2 regions of the Aeromonas sp. 130281 genome follow, and region 2 is predicted to be linked to the other one. Evidence: predicted binding sites of a transcription regulator. Region 2 holds the regulator's gene; the other holds the start of a gene.
What was found. The regulator NrdR, encoded in region 2, represses ribonucleotide reductase genes. The targets are predictions, from matches to a motif close to CACNNTATANNGTG.
Positions count from the first base shown of each region.

Region 1: the regulator NrdR is predicted to act here: its motif matches at 2,518-2,531, upstream of nrdA (class 1a ribonucleoside-diphosphate reductase subunit alpha).

Region 1 is NZ_JBWVQS010000001.1:51,379-59,367, forward strand. Features, by position in the region: gene nrdB (class Ia ribonucleoside-diphosphate reductase subunit beta) at 1-69, opposite strand, end outside; gene nrdA (class 1a ribonucleoside-diphosphate reductase subunit alpha) at 153-2,420, opposite strand; gene AC1IN8_RS00270 (HAD family hydrolase) at 3,089-3,772, opposite strand; gene ubiG (bifunctional 2-polyprenyl-6-hydroxyphenol methylase/3-demethylubiquinol 3-O-methyltransferase UbiG) at 3,772-4,488, opposite strand; gene gyrA (DNA topoisomerase (ATP-hydrolyzing) subunit A) at 4,688-7,486, shown strand; gene AC1IN8_RS00285 (hypothetical protein) at 7,768-7,941, shown strand; gene AC1IN8_RS00290 (PA0069 family radical SAM protein) at 7,961-7,989, opposite strand, start outside.
Region 2 is NZ_JBWVQS010000001.1:1,367,390-1,375,378, forward strand. Features, by position in the region: gene nusB (transcription antitermination factor NusB) at 1-217, opposite strand, end outside; gene ribH (6,7-dimethyl-8-ribityllumazine synthase) at 232-702, opposite strand; gene ribBA (bifunctional 3,4-dihydroxy-2-butanone-4-phosphate synthase/GTP cyclohydrolase II) at 993-2,102, opposite strand; gene AC1IN8_RS06185 (riboflavin synthase) at 2,245-2,898, opposite strand; gene ribD (bifunctional diaminohydroxyphosphoribosylaminopyrimidine deaminase/5-amino-6-(5-phosphoribosylamino)uracil reductase RibD) at 2,954-4,063, opposite strand; gene nrdR (transcriptional regulator NrdR) at 4,239-4,688, opposite strand; gene AC1IN8_RS06200 (hypothetical protein) at 4,835-5,263, opposite strand; gene glyA (serine hydroxymethyltransferase) at 5,371-6,624, opposite strand; gene AC1IN8_RS06210 (hypothetical protein) at 7,055-7,381, shown strand; gene torS (TMAO reductase system sensor histidine kinase/response regulator TorS) at 7,385-7,989, opposite strand, start outside.

The DNA.
Region 1 (7,989 bases), 1.3 Mb from region 2:
CGACTGGCCGAAGAACATCGGCTCCTTGAGCTGGTCGTTCTGGGTCTGGCAGAAAGTTGAATAAGCCATGGTGATTTGAATGTCTTGAATGAGGGGAAACAGGAGGGCGGGAGCTTCATGCTCCCGCCCGGTTCATCAGATCGTGCTGCGACTTATATTTTACAAGCCCCGCCGGCGCAACCGTCGTCTTGCAGATCGGTCTGGGCGTCGTCCGCACCATCACGGGTGTTGTGATAGTAGAGGGTCTTGAGGCCGTATTTGTAGGCGGTCAGCAAGTCCTTGAGCAGCTGCTTCATCGGGACCTTGTTGCCTTCGAAACGGGCCGGGTCGTAGTTGGTGTTGGCGGAGATCGCCTGATCCACAAACTTCTGCATGATGCCGACCAGCTGCAGGTAGCCATCGACGCTCGGCTGCTTCCACAGCAGTTCGTACTGATCCTTCAGGCGATGGTACTCGGGCACCACCTGCTTGAGGATGCCGTCCTTGGAAGCCTTGACCGACACCAGACCACGGGGCGGCTCTATGCCGTTGGTGGCGTTGGAGATCTGGCTGGAGGTCTCGCTTGGCATCAGGGCGGTCAGGGTGGAGTTGCGCAGTCCCACTGTCTTGATCTCTTCACGCAGGCTTTCCCAGTCCAGGTGCAGCGGCTCGTTGCACAGCACATCCAGATCCTTTTTATAGGTATCTATGGGCAGGATCCCCTGGGCGTAGGTGGTCTCGTTGAAGGCCGGGCAGGGGCCGAACTCGCGGGCCAGCTGCACGGACGCCTTCAACAGGTAGTACTGGATCGCCTCGAAGGTGCGGTGAGTCAGGGCCAGACCGGAACCATCGGAGTAGCGGGCACCGTTCTTGGCCAGGTAGTAGGCGTAGTTGATGACGCCTATCCCCAAGGTGCGGCGGTTCATGCTGCCCTTCATCGCGGCCTTGAGGGGGTAGTCCTGATAGTCGAGCAGGGCATCCAGGGCGCGCACGGCCAGATCCGCCATCTCTTCCAGGTCTTCCAGCTTCTCGATGGCACCCAGGTTGAAGGCAGACAGGGTGCACAGGGCGATCTCGCCCTCTTCGTCATCCACGTTGTTGAGCGGCTTGGTGGGCAGCGCAATCTCGAGGCAGAGGTTGGACTGGCGCACCGGGGCCACGGCCGGATCGAACGGGCTGTGGGTGTTGCAGTGATCCACGTTCTGGATGTAGATGCGACCGGTGCCGGCGCGCTCCTGCATCATCAGGGAGAAGAGATCCACCGCCTTGAGGGTCTTCTTGCGAATGGACGGATCCTGCTCGTACTTGACGTAGAGCTGCTCGAACTTGTCCTGATCCGCGAAGAAGGCGTCGTACAGGCCAGGTGCATCGGACGGGGAGAACAATGTGATGTCGCCGCCCTTGATGAGACGCTGGTACATCAGCTTGTTGATCTGCACCCCGTAGTCCATGTGACGGACCCGGTTCTCTTCCACGCCGCGGTTGTTCTTCAGTACCAGCAGGCTCTCCACCTCGGTGTGCCACAGGGGGTAGAAGAGGGTGGCCGCACCGCCGCGCACACCGCCCTGGGAGCAGCACTTCACGGCAGTCTGGAAGTACTTGTAGAAGGGGATGCAGCCGGTGTGGAAGGCTTCGCCGCCACGGATGGGGCTGCCCAGACCACGGATGCGTCCGGCGTTGATGCCGATGCCGGCGCGCTGGGAGACATAACGGACGATGGCGCTGGCGGTGGCATTGATGGAATCCAGGCTGTCATCGCACTCGATCAGCACGCAGGAGCTGAACTGACGGGTCGGGGTGCGCACGCCGCTCATGATCGGGGTCGGCAGGGAGATCTTGAAGGTCGAGACCGCATCGTAGAAACGCTTGATGTAGTCCAGACGGGTATCTTTCGGATACTTGGAGAAGAGGCAGGCCGCCACCAGGATGTAGAGGAACTGCGGGCTCTCGTAAATTTCGCCGGTGACGCGGTTCTGCACCAGGTACTTGCCTTCCAGCTGCTTGACCGCCGCGTAGGAGAAGTCCATGTCACGCCAGTGGTCGAGGTGGGCGTTGAGCTCCTCGAATTCGGCCTGGGTATAGTCGGTCAGCAGGTGCTTGTCGTACTTGCCCATGTCCACCAGACGGGCGACGTGCTGGTAGAGGTGGGGCGGCTCGAACTGGCCGTAGGCCTTCTTGCGCAGGTGGAAGATGGCCAGGCGGGCGGCCATGTACTGGTAATCCGGGCTCTGTTCGGAGATCAGGTCAGCAGCGGCCTTGATGACGGTTTCGTGGATGTCGGCGGTACGGATACCGTCATAGAACTGGATGTGGGACTTGAGCTCCACCTGGGAGACCGACACGTTGTCGAGCTTCTCGGCGGCCCAGTCGAGCACGCGGTGAATTTTATCCAGATCGATGGGTTCTTTGTGGCCGTTACGCTTCGTCACAAACAAGTTCATTGGCTGATGACCTTTAGTTGATTCCCGAAAAACCATGGCGCCCAGCATCCAGGGTTCCCTTCTTGAGGGTGGCCTGGGGGCGAAGTGCGCCATGAATCACAAGATATAGTGTTATTTTAAATTCGAACTACAAGATAGTGAGGTCGGCACAGCATTGCAATCTGTGGATAACGCATTAGCTGTGGATAAATTGTGGGTGTTCGGGTTCGAGTTAGTGACTGCTCACAGTGAGTGGGTTTTCATCCGTCCGATCCGGCAAATGCAAGTCCGATGATCGAAGATGGAAAATTTAAATAACTTTTTTTGCTTGCGAAAAGGGGGTGTTTTTACTAGCAAATTCAGCCTGGTTATCCCTTGTGCAGCCAGGGTCAAAAGCTGTCCTGTCCCCGCAGGCGCGCACTTGTCATCCTCTCAAAACAAGGGGCACATCTGCGCCCCTTGTCATTGCCAATGTGCGGCCCGGTGAGTGAACGTCGTGCTCATCTGGGAACCCTTTGGCGTTAAAGCTGCCCGGATGATCCATCTATAACGTCATGCGGAACAGGGCTGACTCAGGTCAGCTCGTAGCGCAGCCAGTGGTGCAGGGCCTGCCTCGTACGGCATCGAACTGCAGATCCGCACCCCGATGGTCCACTTATACCGTTTATGCAGTGCAATGCTGGTTTGGCTCAGGTCAGCTCGTAACGCAGCCAGTGGTGCAGGGCCTGTACCGTATCAAAGTGCAGGTCGGCGCCCCAGTCGGCGGTATCCTCGTCATCGCTCAGATAGCCCCAGCCCGCCACCGCGGTAAGCATGCCGGCGTTGCGCCCCGCCTCGATGTCGCGCACGTGATCCCCTACATAAAGGCAGTGGCTCGCCTCGACCCCGAGCCGCTCGCAGGCAAAGAACATGGGGGCGGGGTCTGGCTTGCGTACCGGCAGGGTGTCGGCACTGACGGTGACGCCGCAGCTGGCAAGCTCGGGCAGGGCGGCCAGCAGCGGCTCGGTGAGAAAGCCCGGCTTGTTGGTGACTATGCCCCAGGGCAGCTTCTTCTTATCGAGCCATTCGATGAGATCCAGCATCCCTTCATAGGGACGGGTACCGACGCAGAGGTTGGCGGCGTAATGGGCGAGCAGGGCGTTGCGAAGGCGCGTGGCCCCCAGCTCTTCCAGCAGATCCTCCCCCAGGCCCGCCTTGAGCAGCCCGAGGGCCCCGTGGGAGGTGGTCTGGCGGATGATGGCCTCGGGCAGCGGGGCAAAGCCTTCGCTCACCAGCACATGGTTGACGGCGGCGCCGAGATCCGGGGCCGTGTCGAGCAGGGTGCCGTCCAGATCGAACAGCACGCAGCGCAGGGGCGCCTTGTCGGTGCTCATCAGACTGACTCCGGGCGCACGAAGGCCACCATGTAGTTGACGTCGACGTTCCTGCCGAGCTTGAAGCTGTTGGAGAGCGGCGCGTAGTGCACCCCGCTCATGTCCCGCACCAAGAGGCCCGCGGCTTCACCCATGCGGCACAACTCGGCGGGAGTGATGAACTTCTTGTGATCATGGGTGCCCTTGGGCACCATCTTCAGCAGGTACTCGGCCCCCAGGATCATCATCAGGTAGGCTTTCGGGTTGCGGTTGATGGTGGAGACATACACCTTGCCCCCCGGTCGCACCAGGGTGGCGATGGCCCGCAGCACGGAGGCGGGATCCGGCACATGCTCCAGCATCTCCATGCAGGTGACCACATCATACTGACCCGGGGCCTCGGCGGCATGAGCTTCGGCGGTGATCTGGCGGTATTCGAGCTCCACACCCTGCTCCAGGGCGTGCAGGCGGGCGACCCCGAGGGGCTCCTTGCCCATGTCGATGCCGGTCACGCGAGCACCCCGGCGGGCCATGCTCTCGGAGAGGATGCCGCCGCCGCAGCCGATGTCGAGCACGCGCTTGCCAAACAGGCCGCCGCTCTTGTCGGTGATCCAGTCAAGGCGCACCGGGTTGATCTGGTGCAGGGGCTTGAACTCGCCCTCCATGTCCCACCAGCGGGAGGCGATGGCTTCAAATTTGGCGATTTCTGTCAGATCGACATTGGCATCACTATTCATTTTTTGATGATCCTGTGGCAGGGCGCGCAGCGGGCAGGGCGCGCGCAATCTATTGTCCTGGCGGGCATTATAACGGACGGACTTGGGCACACCAGCCCGACGTGTTACCCGGATTTGTGGCTTAAGGTATTTGGCTCAGTGTGTTACCATGTCGCGCTGTTTAAGCCAAAGAACAACTAATTAGGGATTAAGGCTTTCTATGAGCGATCTGGCCAGAGAGATCACGCCGGTCAACATCGAAGAAGAGCTCAAGAGTTCCTATCTGGATTACGCCATGAGCGTGATCGTAGGACGAGCTCTGCCGGATGTGCGTGATGGCTTGAAACCGGTTCACCGCCGCGTTCTGTTTGCTATGAACGAGTTGGGGAACGACTGGAACAAGCCCTATAAAAAATCGGCCCGTGTGGTCGGTGACGTAATCGGTAAATATCACCCGCACGGCGATATTGCTGTGTATGACACCATTGTCCGGATGGCGCAGGATTTCTCCATGCGTTACATGCTGGTCGATGGACAGGGCAACTTCGGCTCGGTCGATGGCGACAACGCTGCGGCCATGCGTTACACCGAAGTGCGGATGGCGCGCATCTCCCACGAGTTGCTGGCCGATCTGGACAAAGAGACCGTGGACTGGGTGCCGAACTACGACGGCACCGAGATGATCCCGGCTGTCATGCCCACCAAGGTACCCACCCTGTTGATCAACGGTTCCTCCGGTATCGCGGTGGGCATGGCGACCAACATTCCTCCTCATAACCTCACCGAGATAGTCAACGGCTGTCTGGCGTTGATCGAGAATGGCGCCCTCACCATTGACGAGCTGATGACCTATGTCACCGGCCCGGATTTCCCCACCGGCGGCATCATCAACGGGCGCTCCGGCATAGTGCAGGCCTACCGGACCGGTCGCGGCTCCGTCTATGTGCGGGCCAAGGCTGAGGTGGAAGTGGACGAGAAGAGCGGTCGCGAGACCATCATCGTTCACGAGATCCCCTATCAGGTGAACAAGGCGCGGCTGATCGAGAAGATCGCCGAGCTGGTCAAAGAGAAGAAGGTCGAGGGCATCAGTGCCCTGCGCGATGAGTCTGATAAAGACGGCATGCGCATCGTTATCGAGATCAAGCGCGGCGAGTCCGGCGAGATTGTGTTGAACAATCTCTACAAGCACACCCAGATGCAGACCACGTTCGGCATCAACATGGTGGCGCTCGATAACAACCAGCCCAAGGTGATGAACCTCAAAGAGATCCTGGATGCCTTCCTGCTGCACCGCCGCGAGGTGGTGACCCGCCGGACCGTGTTCGAGCTGCGCAAGGCGCGGGATCGGGCGCACATCCTGGAAGGTCTGGCGGTGGCGCTGGCCAACATCGACCCCATCATCGAGCTCATTCGCCACAGTGCGACCCCGGCGGATGCGAAAGCGGGCCTGGTTGCCAAGGGCTGGGAACTCGGCAACGTGGCCGCCATGCTGGAGAAAGCGGGCGACGACGCGGCACGGCCGGAGTGGCTGGAGCCGGAGTTCGGCATCCGTGAAGGGCAGTACTTCCTGACCGAGATCCAGGCCCAGGCGATCCTTGACCTGCGTCTGCACAAGCTGACCGGCCTCGAGCACGAGAAGATCCTGGAAGAGTACCAATCTCTGCTGGATCTCATCGCCGAGCTGCTGTTCATCCTGGCAAGCCCGGAACGCCTGATGGAAGTGATCCGCGATGAACTGCTGGCCGTGCGCGAGCAGTATGGCGACGAGCGTCGCACCGAGATCAGCATGTCCAGTGCCGAGATCAACATCGAAGATCTGATCACCCCGGAAGACGTGGTCGTCACCCTGTCTCACCAGGGCTATGTGAAGTATCAGCCGCTCTCCGACTACGAGGCCCAGCGCCGCGGTGGTCGTGGCAAGTCGGCCACCCGGATCAAGGAAGAGGACTTTGTGGAGCGTCTGCTGGTGGCCAACACCCACGACACCATTCTGTGCTTCTCCACCCGTGGCAAGGTCTACTGGCTCAAGGTCTATCAGCTGCCGGAAGCGTCCCGTGGCGCCCGTGGTCGTCCCATCATCAACCTGCTGCCGCTGGACGAGGGTGAGCGCATCACCGCCATCCTGCCGGTGAAGGAGTATGATGCCGAGAAGTATGTCTTCTTCGCCACCGCCAACGGTACCGTGAAGAAGACCAGCCTGTCCGACTTCAGCCGTCCGCTCTCCTCCGGTATTCGCGCCATCAACCTCAAGGAGGGTGATGAGTTGATCGGGGTGGACATCACCGACGGCAGCAACGAGATCATGCTCTTCTCCGATGCGGGCAAGGTGGTTCGCTTCAATGAAGGTAGCGGCCGCGCCGATGCAGCCGATGCGGATGCCAGCGATGACGTCGAGACCGACGACGACGCCGGCAACGACGAGGATGGCAGCGATAACGGCGAAGGCACTGAAGGCACCGAGAACAAGGGTACCTTCAAGGGCGTGCGTCCCATGGGTCGTACCGCCGCCGGTGTGCGCGGCATCAAGCTGGGCGCCGGTGACAAGGTGGTTTCCCTCATCGTGCCGCGCGGTGAAGGTGCCATCCTCACCGCCACCGAGAACGGTTACGGCAAGCGCACCGCACTGGACGAGTACCCGACCAAGAGCCGTGGTACCCAGGGCGTTCGCTCCATCAAGGTGGACGAGCGCAACGGCAAGGTGATCGATGCGATCCAGGTCGAGGATACCGACCAGATCATGCTGATCACCAACGGCGGCACCCTGGTGCGTACCCGTGTTGCCGAGGTGAGCGTCATCGGCCGTAACACCGGCGGTGTCCGTCTGATCCGTACCGGTGAAGACGAGACCGTGGTCGGCCTGCAGCGCATTGCCGAGAGCGACGAGGAAGAGAACGACGCTCTGGTCGCCGAGGGCATGGCCATCGACGGCGAGCAGGCGGAAGGTGCAGAAACTGCGCCAGACGCCGGTGCTGCCGACGATGCAGGCTCCAGCGAAGCGGGTGCGGCTGACGACGAATAATCGTTACCTGCCTCGATAAAAAAGAGCGGCCCCCGGGTCGCTCTTTTTATTTCTTCTGCCTTCACTCCCTCCTGCGGCGCTCGGTCATCCGAAACTGCCTGCGTTCATCTCCTGTGCTGGCGCCGGATTTTCCCGCTCCGGGCTCTCTTGCTCATTCAATCCTTCATCCTTGCGTCATCTGGCTGTCATCCCGGCGGGACAGACTGCGGCTGTTCAGGTGGGACAAGGGCACGATCATGCCCGAGCCCGGCGTTGGCAATATCATCCAGAAGGAGCAGGGTATGACCAGTTGGATCATGTGGGAGATCTGGTGGAGCCGGATGTGGGGAGAGGATGCCAGGGCATTGTCACATGACGAGCAGGAGGAGGTGGCTTATGAGCCCTCGCGCCTGCCGGCGGAGCTGATCGCGCAGGGCAAGCCGATGCCCCCCCATCCGCCGAGGCCCAGGGGCTGAGCCGCGATAGCCGCAGTCATCAGAACAGGCGCAGCTGCTCGTTGGGGC
Region 2 (7,989 bases):
GACGGGAGAGGAAAGGCGAGAACACCTTGTCCAGCTCGTTGCAGTGGACCGCTACCCCGAACAGCAGATCGCGGAAATAGCTCAGGTCTACACCCTTGGTGTCCTGATCGATCTTGAACTGCTCTTCGATGTCGCCCACGTTGGCCTGGGTCATCTGCCACTGGTAGATGGCCTGGGTGGCGCAATGGCGGGCCTTACGGCGCTCGGACGGTTTCAATGTACTTCTCCTCGTTACACGTCCAGCTGTTTCAGGACGTTGATCATTTCGAGCGCACTCAGTGCAGCCTCTGCACCCTTGTTACCCGCCTTGGTACCGGCGCGCTCGATGGCTTGTTCAATGTTTTCAGTGGTCAGTACGCCGAAGGCGACGGGAATCTCATACTCCATCATCACCTGGGCCAGCCCCTTGCCGTTCTCGCTCGCCACCAGTTCGAAGTGATAGGTGCCGCCACGGATGACGGTACCGAGCGCAACTATGGCGTCGTATTGACCGCTCTTGGCCAGCTTCTTGGCTGCCAGGGGAATTTCGACGGCACCCGGCACGCGCACCAGGGTGAGATTGCTGTCTTGGACCTGGCCTTGACGCTTCAGTACGTCGACCGCACCGTTCACCAGACTGTCATTGATGAAGCTGTTGAAACGGGCAACGACAATAGCAACACGCGCCTCGGGAGCGGCGATATTCCCTTCGATAATCTTCATTGGAAATCCTGTCTCTGTGCAATCAATAGGGGCCGGGGCCAAAAGTGCACGCATTCTAGCACAACAGAGCCGCGACAAAAAACCATGGCCGCAACGAGCGGCCAGGATAGTCATTCAACCCGTCAGGGGCTTGCTCGCCGACGCACTCCACCACCTCGAGGCCGAAGCCCCTGGCGAGCATGGTATGTCGTCAAGCGAGCACCAGGGCGCTTACTCGCCGACGTACTCCACCACCTCGAGGCCGAAGCCACTGGCGAGCATGGTATGTCGTCAAGCGAGCACCAGGGCGCTTACTCGCCGACGTACTCCACCACCTCGAGGCCGAAGCCGCCGAGAGCATGGTATTTCTTCGGCGAGCTCAAGAGGCGCATCTTGCCGACCCCCAATGCCTTGAGGATCTGGGAGCCCACACCGACCCGGCGCGAGGTGCCCTGCCACTTGGCCCCTTCCGGTGCCAGTCCCTTGTCGGCGGCTTCAAAGCCCTTGACCCGGGCAAGCAGCTCGGCGCCCTGGGCTTCCGCCCCCAGGATCACCAGCACACCGCCCTCGTCGGCGATGCGGGCCATGGATTTGGGCAGCGGCCAGCTGCGGGCGCTGTGGCGATCCGTCAGCAGCAGATCGCTCAGCACGTCGTGCAGATGGACCCGTACCAGGGTCGGCTGGTCGGCTTTCACCTCGCCTTTCTTGAGGGCGAAGTGCACCTGGTTGTCTATGGTGTCGCGGAAGGTGACGAGATCAAACTCCCCGAACTCGGTGGGCAGCTTGCACTCGGCTACCTTCTCCACCGTGGTCTCGTGCTGGTTGCGGTACTCGATGAGATCCGCGATGGTGCCCAGCTTGATGCCGTGCTGCTCGGCGAAGATTTCGAGATCGGGACGACGCGCCATGGTGCCATCCTCGTTGAGGATCTCGACGATGACAGAGGCCGCCTCGTAACCGGCCAGACGGGCCAGATCGCAGCCCGCCTCGGTGTGGCCGGCACGGGTCAGCACGCCGCCATCCTGCGCCATCAGCGGGAAGATGTGGCCGGGCTGCACCAGATCGGCGGCCTTGGCGTTCGGTGCGACGGCGGCCTGGACGGTCACGGCGCGATCGGCGGCGGAGATGCCCGTGGTCACCCCTTCGGCCGCTTCTATGGTCACGGTGAAGGCGGTGGAGAACTGGGCATTGTTCCTGTCCACCATCAGCGGCAGCGCCAGCTGCTTGCAGCGATCCCGGGTCAGGGTCAGGCAGATGAGGCCACGGCCGTAACGGGCCATGAAGTTGATATCCTCCGGACGGACACAGGAAGCGGCCATGATGAGGTCCCCTTCGTTCTCCCTGTCTTCGTCATCCATCAGGATCACCATCTTGCCCGCCTTGATATCGGCAATGATTTCCTGGGTTGTGCTCAGCGCCATGGGCTACTCCATCAACATGCTTGGGGAATTGAGCCTGCCGGCTCGGCTTGATACTGCATCATTGTGTGCTAGATGGGGGCACGGGGCCCCATTTCAATCGGAGCGGGATCACAGAACCGTGTTTTGCCCGCTCCCCTGCCTGTCAGATAAACCCGGATCGGGCCAAGGTCTCCAGGGTCAGGCTGGATCCGCCCTGCTCCTGCGCCCTGCCCTGCATCAGCCGCTCCAGATAGCGGGCGATCTGATCCACCTCCAGGTTCACCCTGTGGCCCGGTTTCCAGCGGGCTATGGTGGTCTCCTGGGCGGTGTGGGGCACTATGGTCAGGCGAAAGAGATCCCCCTGCACGGCGTTGACCGTCAGGCTGATGCCATCCACCGCAATGGACCCCTTCTCGGCGATGTAGCGAGAAAGTTCCTTTGGCGCCTCGATCCAGTACTCGATGGCGCGGCCGCTGCTGGACTTGCTCTTCACCTCGCCGATGCCATCCACGTGGCCCGAGACCAGGTGGCCGCCGAGGCGGGAGCTCGGCATCAGCGCCTTCTCGAGGTTCACCGGATCCCCTACCTTGGCCTCGGCAAAGCCGGTGCGAGAGAGCGTCTCAAGCGACACGTCGGCGGTATAACTCTTGTCGCCCAGCGCCACCACGGTGAGGCAGACGCCGTTGGTGGCGATGGAGTCGCCCAGCTTAACGTCGCTAAAATCCAGACCTGGTGCGTGGACGGTGAGGGCCATGTCATCGCCCTGACGGCGCAGCTCGGCCAGGGTTCCCACCGCTTCGATAATTCCGGTAAACATGCAGATCACCTTGCTGATGACGGGGGCTGATCATGCCCCCTTGAACATTGATAAATCAGGCTATTTTGGCGGTAATGCGAATATCCGGCCCCACCATGCGCACATCCTTGATGGCGAGCTTGGGGGCCTGGAACAGCCGGGTCAGACCGGGCAGATGGAACAGGCCACGCCCCTCGTCACCCATCAGTTTGGGCGCCTGATAGAGCACCAGCTCATCCACCAACCCCTTATCCAGTAGAGCGCCACACAGCCGTGGCCCCGCCTCGACCAGCACCGAGTTGACGTTTTGCTTGGCCAGCAACATGAACAGGCTGACCAGATCCAGCTTGCCATCCAGCAGCGGCACTTCCAGCTGTTGCACCCACGCAGGCCACTCCCCGTCGACCTTGTGACGGGCCAGCAGCACAGGGCTCTCGCTCTGGAACAGGGGCAGGTCCGGGGTCAGCCGGTTCTGGGAATCGACGATGACCCGCAGCGGCTGGCGCAGGGCCTCCCTGGGATAGCTGGCCTTGACCGAGGCCGGCAGCTCGTCCCAGCGCACATTGAGGGAGGCGCCGTCGGCCAGCACCGTCTCGGCGCTGGAGAGCACCGCATCGTGGCGGGCACGCAGCCGCTGCACGTCCCGGCGCGCCTCCGGGGAGGTGATCCACTGGCTCTCGCCGCTCGCCATGGCGGTGCGACCGTCGAGGCTGGCGCCGAGCTTGACCGTCACCTGCGGGAAGGCGGTGCGCATCCGCTTGAAGAAACCGGGGTTCAGGGCCTCGGCCTCGGCGCTGAGCAGGCCGAAGTCGGTCTTGATGCCCGCCTCGGAGAGCATGCGCAGGCCGCGTCCCCCCACCTGGGGATTGGGATCCACCATGGCGGCGACCACCCGGGTCACCCCGGCCTTGATCAGCGCCTCGGCACAGGGAGGGGTGCGACCGTGATGGGAGCAGGGCTCCAGGGTCACATAGGCGGTGGCGCCGCGAGCCTCTTCCCCGGCGGCATGCAGGGCATAGACCTCGGCATGGGGTTCACCGGCACGCTGGTGCCAGCCCTCCCCCACCACCACGCCGGCCTTCACCAGCACGGCGCCCACACAGGGATTGGGGGCCGTGGTGTAACGGCCGCGACGGGCCAGCTCGAGGGCCCGGCTCATCCATTGGTAATCATCTTGACTAAACATCTGGGCTCCCGTTCAACGCGAGAAAATAGGGGTGCTAACGCAATCCGTGGGTGGCTGGCTTATTTCTCCAGCTTGGCGATCTCTTCACCGCTTCTTGTTACAAACAAGGCGGATGTCCTCGAGTCCTGAGGTAGAGAGGGGTGAAGCGGATATTGCTTTGCTCACCCGACCCTCTTCACTTCTCCAGCTTGGCGATCTCTTCGCCGAACTCGCGGATGTCCTCGAAGCTGCGATAGACGGAGGCGAAGCGGATATAGGCCACCTTGTCCAGGCTCTTGAGTTCATCCATCACCAGGTTGCCCACCAGCTGGGACGCGACTTCGCGCTCGCCGGTGGCACGCAGCCGGGATTTGATGTGATTGACCCCCTTTTCGATGGCCTCCATGCTCACCGGCCGCTTCTCCAGGGCCCGCAGTATGCCGGCCCGCAGCTTGTCTTCATTGAAGGGCTCGCGGGAGCCATTGGACTTGATGACACGGGGCATCACCAGCTCGGCCATCTCGAAGGTGGTGAAGCGCTCATGGCAGAGCAGGCATTCACGACGGCGGCGCACCTGATGGCCTTCTGCCACCAGACGGGAATCGATCACCTTGGTATCAACCGCACTACAGAAAGGGCAATGCATCGGACCTCCGGCGTTAACGGAAAAGGCACCTGCCCCGCGGGGTCAGGATCTTGGCCGGCCAGTGTAGCACGGCCATCCAAAGCCGGTAAAAGCCCAGAAAAAACAATGCCACCTGTGGGTGGCATTGGGGCAGAAATGGCGCCGATTCAGTCGTCGTAGGGCAACAGATCCGGATCGCAATCCACATAGTCGGGGGCCGGATCTAGCTCGAATTGCACCGCATCGATATGGGTATGGCCCTGCATCAGCGCCTTGCCCACCCTGTGCATGCCATCCATCACCCGCCCCGCACTGTCCAGAATGATGGGATAGGCGAGATCGGCGGCCTGCATCAGCTGGCAGTGTTCTACTATGCTGCGCACCGTGGGTTTCACGCTGCCATGCCCGTACCAGTGCTCGCTATCGAGCTCCGCGAGCTGCGAGAGTGGCACAGCGCGCACCGGCAACCCGCGGCTCAGCCGCACCAGACGGCGTACATCCCAGGCCAGCAGGCCCTCGGGGCTGGGGCGAAAATGATACTGGGCGCGGAGGGCAGAGATGAGTTCCTCATCACTGAGCGCGGTCTGATTTGGCATGGTGCCTCCTCTGTCGGTCGATGAGTACAGCCCTATGGCAAGGCCGGAGCAGAAACAACAATGCCACCCTGGGGTGGCATTGTTTTTATACCAGAGTCTCTGGCGTATCAGGCATAAACCGGGAAACGGCGGCAGATATCCAGCACCTTCTCGCGAACGGTGGCCAGCACGGCGTCGTTGTCGTGGTTGTCCAGCACGTCGCAGATCCAGTTGGCCAACTGGATGGACTCGGCTTCCTTGAAACCGCGGCGGGTGATGGCCGGGGTACCGATCCGCACGCCGGATGTGACGAACGGAGAGCGCGGGTCGTTCGGCACGGAGTTCTTGTTGACGGTGATGTTGGCCTTGCCCAGTGCGGCGTCGGCGTCCTTACCGGTCAGCTCGCGGCCGATGAGGTCAACCAGCATCAGGTGGTTGTCGGTACCGCCGGAGACGATCTTGTAACCGCGCTCGATAAAGGTAGCTGCCATGGCCTTGGCGTTCTTGACGACCTGGGCCTGATAGGTCTTGAACTCGGGCTCCAGCGCTTCCTTGAAGGCCACGGCCTTGCCGGCGATGACGTGCATCAGCGGGCCGCCCTGACCACCCGGGAAGACGGCGGAGTTCAGCTTCTTGTACAGATCTTCGTCGTCGGCGGCGGAGAGGATCAGACCACCGCGCGGACCGGCCAGGGTCTTGTGGGTGGTGGAGGTGACCACGTGGGCGTGGGGCACCGGGTTCGGGTAGACGCCAGCGGCAATCAGACCGGCCACGTGGGCCATGTCGACGAACAGGTAAGCACCGATCTTGTCGGCGATTTCGCGCATGCGGGCCCAGTCGACGATGCCGGAGTAGGCGGAGAAGCCACCTATCATCATCTTCGGCTTGTGCTCGACCGCCAGGCGCTCCATCTCGTCATAGTCGATCTTGCCGGACTCATCGATGCCGTAGGGGATGATGTTGTACAGCTTGCCGGAGAAGTTCACCGGGGAGCCGTGGGTCAGGTGACCACCGTGGGCCAGGTTCATGCCCAGCACGGTGTCGCCCGGCTGCAGCAGGGCCATGTAGACGGCGCTGTTGGCCTGGGAGCCGGAGTGCGGCTGCACGTTGGCATAGGTGGCACCAAACAGTTCCTTGGCGCGCTCGATGGCCAGGGTTTCGACCACGTCGACGTACTCGCAACCGCCGTAGTAACGCTTGGCCGGATAGCCTTCGGCGTACTTGTTGGTCAACTGGGAGCCCTGGGCTTCCATGACGCGGGGGCTGGTGTAGTTCTCAGACGCGATCAGCTCGATATGTTCTTCCTGACGACGGGTTTCGTCTGTGATGGCCTGCCACAGCTCTGGATCATAGCCGGCGATGGTCATGTCACGTTTCAACATCCGTTTATCTCCTGAAAATCGTTTGCGCGATAGGTGAAGTGGGCCCGCGCATTGTAACGTGAGCTGGATCAAAGAGACAGTCCAACCACCCAAAAACTTGTTTATAAAATGTAAAATACGTCGCAATTTTCGAAGCCGGACGCCCCTCTTTCCCCTTGCCTCTCGCGGGGCCGGCGCCCCTTCCGTCGGCTCGGCCCCTCCTGGGGCGCCCGGCAATCCTGTCTGACCCGCCCCCTGAATCCTCCCCTATGGAGGGCAAAAACCAGAGCCAGATCATGGATATAGCATTTACTAACAGATAACATCTTTAGACGGCACAGGGGCTGCGAAGCCTGGCGAGCGGCCATCGGCTGGCAACGGCAGGGCCCTTTGGCGCACAGGGTCGCACCAGAGCCCTGCATTTGCCTCTCTCACCACAAGGGGGAATTCCATGGATCATCTGATGCTGTTCGTGATTGTCGCCGTCTTTGCCATCTTCTATTGGGTCTATTACACCGGCAGTCGCAAGGGCGCCTGCACCACCCGCTGGGAGACGCTGCCCACCCGGGCGCAGTACCTGGCGGCCCACCCCGAGGCCGTCGATGGCGATATCATCTTCTGCATCCATTGCGGCCACCATCAGCAGCTCGAGGTGGGGGTGGTGCACCAGGCCGACTACCGGCGCCAGCACATCTGCCCCCGCTGCAAGCAGGCGCTCTACAGAGACGAGGAGCAGGAAGGAAGCGGCGGATCAGTCGTCGGCAGCAGACCAGGCTGAGGCTCATGCCGGGGCCGACAGCTGCCTCTCCTGCCACGCCTTGAGCGTCGCCACCGCCGCATCAAACTCCCCGGCCAGCCCCGCCGGATCGGCGTCTCCCGCCTCCAGGGCGGCGCACTGCGCGGCAAAATCATCCAGCCCGAGCGCCAGGGCACTGCCCTTGAGCTTGTGGGCCATCCCCTTGCGCTCTTCCCCCTCGCACCGCACCAGTGCGGCCACCAGGGCCGCCCCCTGGGATTCAAACAATCCGATGAGCTGACGGATGCGCTGACTGCCGAGCAAGGCCAGGTCGGCGTCCAGCACGGGGTTGGCGGCCTGGGGGGCCGGCAGGCTGACGGTGCCCTCCCTCGCGTCCGGCAGGGCCTGCGCTGTCTCTATCTGGAACTGACGGTCGATGGCGCTGGCCAACGCCGCCAGACGCACCGGTTTGCCGACAAAGTCCGCAAAGCCCGCCTCCAGACAGAGACGGATATCCTCGGGGTACATCTGGGCCGAGATGGCGATGGCAGGCAGGGGGCGCTCGTGCACCTCCTCGCTGATGGCGGCCAGATCTTCGCGCAGGGTCAGGCCATCCATGTCAGGCAGATTGATATCGAGCAGCGCCAGAT